2 regions of the Actinosynnema sp. NPDC004786 genome follow, and region 2 is predicted to be linked to the other one. Evidence: riboswitches for the same ligand, from Rfam matches in the RefSeq annotation. Region 2 holds a riboswitch; the other holds the start of a gene.
The links. A riboswitch is a leader RNA that binds a small molecule or an ion and turns the genes downstream of it on or off. The one in region 2 is predicted to bind cobalamin.
Positions count from the first base shown of each region.

Region 1: it holds a riboswitch for cobalamin, as region 2 does, so the genes downstream of both, cobN (cobaltochelatase subunit CobN) here and ACWEFJ_RS06065 (peptidase) in region 2, are expected to answer to the same signal.

Region 1 is NZ_JBSGBG010000007.1:98,092-101,394, forward strand. Features, by position in the region: gene cobN (cobaltochelatase subunit CobN) at 1-1,572, opposite strand, end outside; cobalamin riboswitch at 1,607-1,736, opposite strand; gene ACWEFJ_RS08415 (hypothetical protein) at 1,748-2,758, shown strand; gene ACWEFJ_RS08420 (precorrin-8X methylmutase) at 2,755-3,303, shown strand, end outside.
Region 2 is NZ_JBSGBG010000005.1:53,501-56,803, reverse strand. Features, by position in the region: gene ACWEFJ_RS06070 (hypothetical protein) at 1-189, opposite strand, end outside; gene ACWEFJ_RS06065 (peptidase) at 186-1,496, opposite strand; cobalamin riboswitch at 1,587-1,719, opposite strand; gene ACWEFJ_RS06060 (cytochrome P450) at 1,806-3,065, shown strand; gene ACWEFJ_RS06055 (DMT family transporter) at 3,265-3,303, shown strand, end outside.

The sequences.
Region 1 (3,303 bases), on a different contig from region 2:
CGCCTTGCCGGGCAGCCACTCCAGGTTGCCGTGCTTGCCGACGTGCACCACGGCGTCCGCGCCGAACCCGTCCTCCAGCCAGCGGTACGCGGCCAGGTAGTGGTGGCTCGGCGGCAGGTCCGGGTCGTGGTAGATGGCGATCGGGTTCTCGCCGAAGCCGCGCGGCGGCTGCACCATGACCACGACGTTGCCGGAGCGCAGCGCGGCCAGCACGATCTCCCCGTCGGGGTCGCGCGACCGGTCCACGAACAGGTTGCCGGGCGCCTCGCCCCAGTGCCGCTCCACCTCCTCGCGCGCGTCGGCCGGCAGGGTGGCGAACCACTCGCGGTAGCGGGCGGCGGGCAGCCGCACGGGGTTGCCCCGGAGCTGCTCCTCGGTGAGCCAGTCGGCGTCCTGGCCGCCGGCCGCGATGAGCGCGTGGATGAGCGCGTCGCCGTCGAGGTCGGCCACGCCGGGCAGCCCGTCGCCGATGTCGTAGCCCCGGTCGCGCATCGCGGCGAGCAGCCGGACCACGCTCGCGGGCGTGTCCAGGCCGACGGCGTTGCCGATGCGGGAGTGCTTGGTGGGGTAGGCCGACAGCATCACCACGACGCGGCGTTCGGCCGGCGGGACGTGCCGGAGCCTGCCGTGGCGCACGGCGATGCCCGCGACCCGGGCGGCGCGCTCCGGGTCGGCGACGTAGACGGTGAGGCCGTCCTCGTCGACCTCCTTGAACGAAAAAGGCACCGTGATGATCCGGCCGTCGAACTCCGGGATCGCCACCTGCGTCGCGGTGTCCAAAGGGGACAGACCGTCGTCGTTGCCCTCCCACGCGGCACGGCTCGTGGTCAGGCACAGCCCCTGGAGGATCGGCACGTCGAGGGCGGCCAGCGCGCCCACGTCCCACGCGTCGTCGTCACCGCCGGCCGACGCCGCGGCGGGCTTGGCGCCGCCGGCCGCGAGCACGGTGACCACCAGGGCGTCGGCCTTGGCCAGCTCGGCCAGCAGCTCCGGTTCGGCGGTGCGCAGGGAGGCGCAGTAGACCGGCAGCGGCCGGCCGCCCTTGGCCACGATCGCGTCGCACAGCGCGTGCACGAACGCGGTGTTCCCGGCCACGTGGTGGGCGTGGTAGTACAGCACCGCGACGGTCGGCCCGTCGGCCTGGTCGTCCCGCTCCAGCAGGCCCCAGGTCGGCGTCGGCGCGGGCGGCGCGAAGCCGTGGCCGGTGAGCAGGACCGTGTCGGACAGGAAGCGGTGCAACTGGGCGAGGTTCGCCGCGCCGCCGTGCGCCAGGTACGCGTGCGCCTCGGCGCACACCCCGCCGGGCACCGTCGACAGCTCCATCAGCGGCGCGTCCGGGTTCTGCTCGCCGCCCAGCACGACGACCGGCAGGCCGGACGCGAGCAGCCGGTCCAGCCCCTCCTCCCACATCCGGCGGCCGCCGAGGATGCGCACGACCACCAGGTCGACGCCCTCCACCAGGGCCGGGAGGTCGTCCACGGCGGTGCGGGCGGGGTTGGCCAGGCGGTAGTCGGCGCCGCTGGCACGGGCGGACAGCAGGTCCGTGTCGGAGGTCGACAACAGCAGGATCACGTGCGGGCTCCATCCCTCGGGGGTCCTCGCCCCGGTCGTAGGGGACGGCGAGCGGAGTTCCTGACTCCCGGGGGCTCCCCCGGTCACAGTGGCGGGACCGCGCCGGATTCACACCGGCTTCCTCCTGCTGCTTCGCCGTTCGGAGGTCACCCTAACGGCAGTTAGCATCCAGTCCATGCCCACGGAGCGAACTCACCCGGACGCCTGCCCCGGCGCCGTCGACGTGCACCGCGCCGCCGACGGCGGGTTGGCGCGCGTGCGGGTGCCCGGCGGCACGTTGAGCGCCGAGCGGGTCGACGTGCTGCGTGCCGCCGCGCTGGACCTCGGCGACGGGTTCCTGGAGCTGACGTCACGGGCGAACGTGCAGATCAGGGGCTTGGCGCCGGGGGCGGAGCACGAGCTGGGCGCGCGGCTGCGCGCGGCCGGCCTGCTGCCGTCGGTGACGCACGAGCGGATGCGCAACATCGTCGCCGCGCCGATGGAGGACAACCAGGCGCTGGTGGACGCGCTCGACGCGGCGCTGCTCGCGGCGCCGGAGTTGGCCTCCCTGCCGGGGAGGTTCCTGGTCACGGTGGGTGGCGCGGTGAGCGGCCTGTCGGGTGACATCGGGCTCGTCGGTGACGCGTTGTTCCTGGCCGGGCGCGATTCCGGGCTGCGGGTGGCGGACCCGGTGAACGCCGTGGTGACGGCCGCGCGGGTGTTCGCCGGGATCCGCGGCGAGGCGTGGCGGCTGTCCGAAGTGGACGGCGGTGTGCGGAAGATCACGGCGGCGCTGGGCGAGCCCGGTTCCGTGAAAATCCCGTCCGGTGTGACGCCCGTCGCACCCGGTGGGCACGGCGACGTGGTCGTGGCGGGCGTGCCGTTCGGGCGGTGGGACGCGCGGCTGCTCGCCGGCGTGCCGGTGCGGATCACGCCGTGGCGGAGCCTGGTGCTGCCGGCCGGGACCGACACCGGCGGCCTGTTCACGTCGCCGGACTCGCCGTGGCACGGCGTGAGCGCGTGCACCGGGCGGCCGGGGTGCGCGAAGTCGCTGGCCGACGTGCGGGCCGACGCGACCCGTTGGGTGCGGGCGCGGACCGGGTCCGGCCGGGTGCACTGGTCGGGCTGCGCCCGGCGGTGCGGTCGCCCGGCGGGCGACGTGGTGGAGTTCGTCGCGACCGGCGACGGGTACGAGGAGATCAGGTGACCGGGTACGTCAAGGACGGCGCGGAGATCTACCGCCGTTCGTTCGCCACCATCCGCGCCGAGGCCGACCTGGCGCGGTTCCCGTCCGACGTCGCCCGGGTGGTGGTGCGGATGATCCACGCCTGCGGGATGGTCGACCTGGTCGGGGACGTCGACTTCTCGCCGCACGTGGTGCGCGACGCGCGGGCGGCGCTGCTGGCGGGCGCGCCGATCCTGTGCGACGCGCAGATGGTCGCGGCGGGCGTGACGCGTCGCCGGCTGCCCGCGGACAACGAGGTCGTCTGCACGTTGGGCGACCCGCGGGTGCCCGGGTTGGCCGAGGAGCTGGGGACCACGCGCAGCGCGGCGGCGTTGGAGCTGTGGCGGGACCGGTTGGAGGGCGCGGTGGTGGCCATCGGCAACGCGCCCACCGCGTTGTTCCACCTGCTCGACCTGATCGCGGCGGGCGCGCCCCGACCCGCCGCCGTGCTCGGCGTGCCGGTGGGGTTCATCGGCGCGGCCGAGTCGAAGGACGCGTTGGCGGCCAACGGCCTGGGGTTGGAGTAC
Region 2 (3,303 bases):
GAGCGCGTCCGTCCCCGTGGCGGGGTCACCGGGCGCGCACCCGGTCTGCACGCCGCCGCCCAACGAGCGGAAGTCCACGACGACCGTGACGCCCGCGCAGTCAGCCGCCTGCGCGGTCAGCGGGGCGTTCGTCATCGCGAGCCCGACGACGGCCGCCGCCGTCAGCGCTCGCGCCCACCGGCCGGTCACTTCCGCGCATCCGCGTACCGCTTGCGCGACAACAGGACCGTGAGCACCCCGCCGACCAGCAGCAGCGCGCCGACCCACAGCGCCGGGCCGACGTCCGCGCCAGTGCGGGCCAGGTTGCCCCGGTTGGCCGTCACGGCCACCACCGCGGCGGTCGTGGTGGTGGCCGTGACGGAGGCGTCCGTCGTGGTGGTGGTCGCGTCGGTGCCGGTGGTCGTCGTGGTGTCGGTGCTCGTGGTGGTGGCCGCGGTCGACGACGTGGTGGTGGCCGGGCAGTCCAGCACCGGCGTGCCCGGCGTGCCGCCGTCGGCCGTCAGGTCGCCGAAGCCGACGCCGACCAGGCCGAGGACGCCCTGCGCGCTGGCGCGCAACGACGAGGCATGCTGGAAGCCCGTCGCGTCGAACGCGATCGCGCCCCGGTCGGCCTCGGCGGCCGTGCAGCCGACCTGGAGCGAGGTGAGGAACCGGACGGCGAGGTCCGCGGTGGCCGTGCGGCCGCCCGCGCGCAACGCCTGCGCGGCCAGACCGGTGCTGTTGGCGTTGCCCGCGTCGGTCGCGCCCTCGTCGCGGAAGCCGCCGCCGGGCTGCTGCACGCCCTCCAGCCAGTCGAGGGCCTCGCCGGCCGCGGCGGTGTCGCCGACGGCCACCAGCGCCTGCACGGCCATGGACGTGGCGTCCACGTGCGACACGCAGGGCGTGGCCTCCAGGATCAGCGGGAAGCCGCCGTCCCCGCACTGCTGACCGACGAGGTAGTCCACGGCGGCCCGCGGCGCGCCCTGCGCGCGGTCCAGGGCGAGCACCGCGAACGCCTGGCTGAACCCGTTGGAGAAGTCGCCGTACTGCGACTTGTTGACGAACCGGCCGGACGGGGCCTGCAACGCGGTGAGGCCCGCGATCAGGTCCTCGCCGCCGAAGTCCGACGGGTCGCCGCCGCGGACCTGGACGGCCAGCGCCAGCTTCGCGTAGGAGCCCGCGAACGACTCGGCGGGGTCGTCGAAGTGCAGGTAGTTGGCGATGACCTCCGGCCGGGCGAGCCACGCGAGCGCCTTGTCCGCGCTGTCGGAGGCCACCCCGGCGGCGGTGAACGCGAACAGCGCGTCCAACGTCGAGCCCTGGTCGGGGGAGGTCGTGCCGGGGTAGAGGAAGTGGTCGCCGTCGACGAGCTGCCGGGCCAGCCACCCCGCGGCGGCGTCGCTCGCGTCCGTCGTCGGCACCGCCCGCGCCTCGTCCTGGCTCCGGGCGGCGGGGGCGAGCGCGAGCGCGGTGACAGCGGCGGCGGCGATGACGGCGGCGGTCCGTCTCAACGACATGTTCTGCCTTTCCGGGGCGCAAGGCGCGAGCGGACCCCGGACAGCCGTGCTCGCCGCTTCCCGGGCTCCGACCCGTTGACCTCGACGGTGTCAGGAGCGTGGCACGCGCGACGGGTGTTCGGGCTCGTCCCCGGGAGGGGCCTACCGTTGCGGGTCAGCGCCGGATTTCGACCGGCTTCCCCCGTTTCGCGCGCGATTGCCGATCGTCTGTCAAGGACCCTGTCGTGTCAATCCGCCTCTAGCGCGATGCTGCTCACCCCTACGTACGGTTACCGTCGGTCGATTCGATCTGGGGAAGAGGGGTGTTCGATGACGACTCTGGCGTCCGTGCGCGACGGCTTGGTGGCGTGGGTCGCACGGCGTTCGGCGACGCGGTGGGTGCTGGGCAAGATCGGTTCGCGGGCGTTGTCGCTGCTCCCGGACCGGGCGCTGGTCCCGTTGAAGCGGGACGGGGTGGTGCCGGTCGCCGAGTTGGAGCGGATGCGGGAGGCCGGCGCGGTGCACCGGATCCCGGTGCCGTTCGGCTTGCGGGTGTGGTTGGTCACGGGGCAGGACGAGGCGAGGAAGGTGCTGTCCGACACAGGCGCGTTCAGCAACGACTACGCGCGGCTCGGCGCGGCGGTCGGGCGCATCGAGCAGTCGCCCGGCGGCCTCGGCTTCGCCGACCCGCCCGACCACACCCGGCTGCGCAAGCTGCTCACGCCGGAGTTCACCATGCGTCGGCTGTCGCGGCTGGTGCCGCGCATCGACGCGATCGTGACCGAGCGGCTGGACGCCATGGAGGCCGTCGACGGGCCGGTCGACCTGGTCAAGGAGTTCGCGCTGCCGATCCCGTCGCTGACGATCTGCGAGCTGCTGGGCGTGCCCTACGAGGACCGCGACCGGTTCCAGGAGCTGGCGGCGGCGCGGTTCGACCTGTTCGGCGGCGCGGGGCAGGCGTTGGGCGCGATCTCGGAGTCGCTGTCCTACATGGAGGAGATCGTGCGCCGCGAGCGCCGGTCGCCGGGCGACGGGCTGATCGGCTCGATCATCCGCCAGCACGGGGACGACGTGAGCGACGTCGAGCTGGCGGGCCTGGCCGACGGCGTGCTGACCGGGGGGTTCGACACCACGGCGTCGATGCTGGCGCTGGGCGCGATCGTGCTGCTGAAGGACGACGCGGCGCGTGCCGCGATGCGTGACGACGACGCGGCCGCCGCGCCGCTGGTGGAGGAGCTGCTGCGGCACCTGAGCGTGGTGCAGGTGGCGTTCCCGAGGTTCGCCCGGCACCCGCTGAAGGTCGGCGACCAGCAGGTGGAGGAGGGCGACGTGGTGATCGTGTCGCTGTCGGCGGCCAACCGCGAGGACGCGTCGGACTTCGACCCCTCCCGGCCGCCGACGTCGCACCTGGCGTTCGGGTACGGCGCGCACCGGTGCGTGGGGGCGGAGCTGGCCCGGATGGAGCTGCGCGCCGCCTACCCCGCGCTGCTGCGCCGGTTCCCGGGCCTGCGCCTGGCCGCCGCGCGGCCCGCGTTCCGCACCGCGTCGATCGTGCACGGCGTGGACTCGCTGTTCGTCCACACGCGCTGAGCGTTGAACTCGGGGGTCCCGGACGTAGGACACACGCGTTCCGGACGTAGGACTCACGCGTGAGTCCTACGTCCGGGACCCGAGTGTCGAACGTTGGGGACCCCCGAGTTCCACGTTCGGGATGATCTTGTAGTGCTGCTTAACGCGCGGTCACGAGGTTTCACTTTTCTTGAAGACGGTCGTGGGGGACGGTGGCCTCATGACCGGACGTGGCGCGGTGCGGATGGGACTGCTGGCC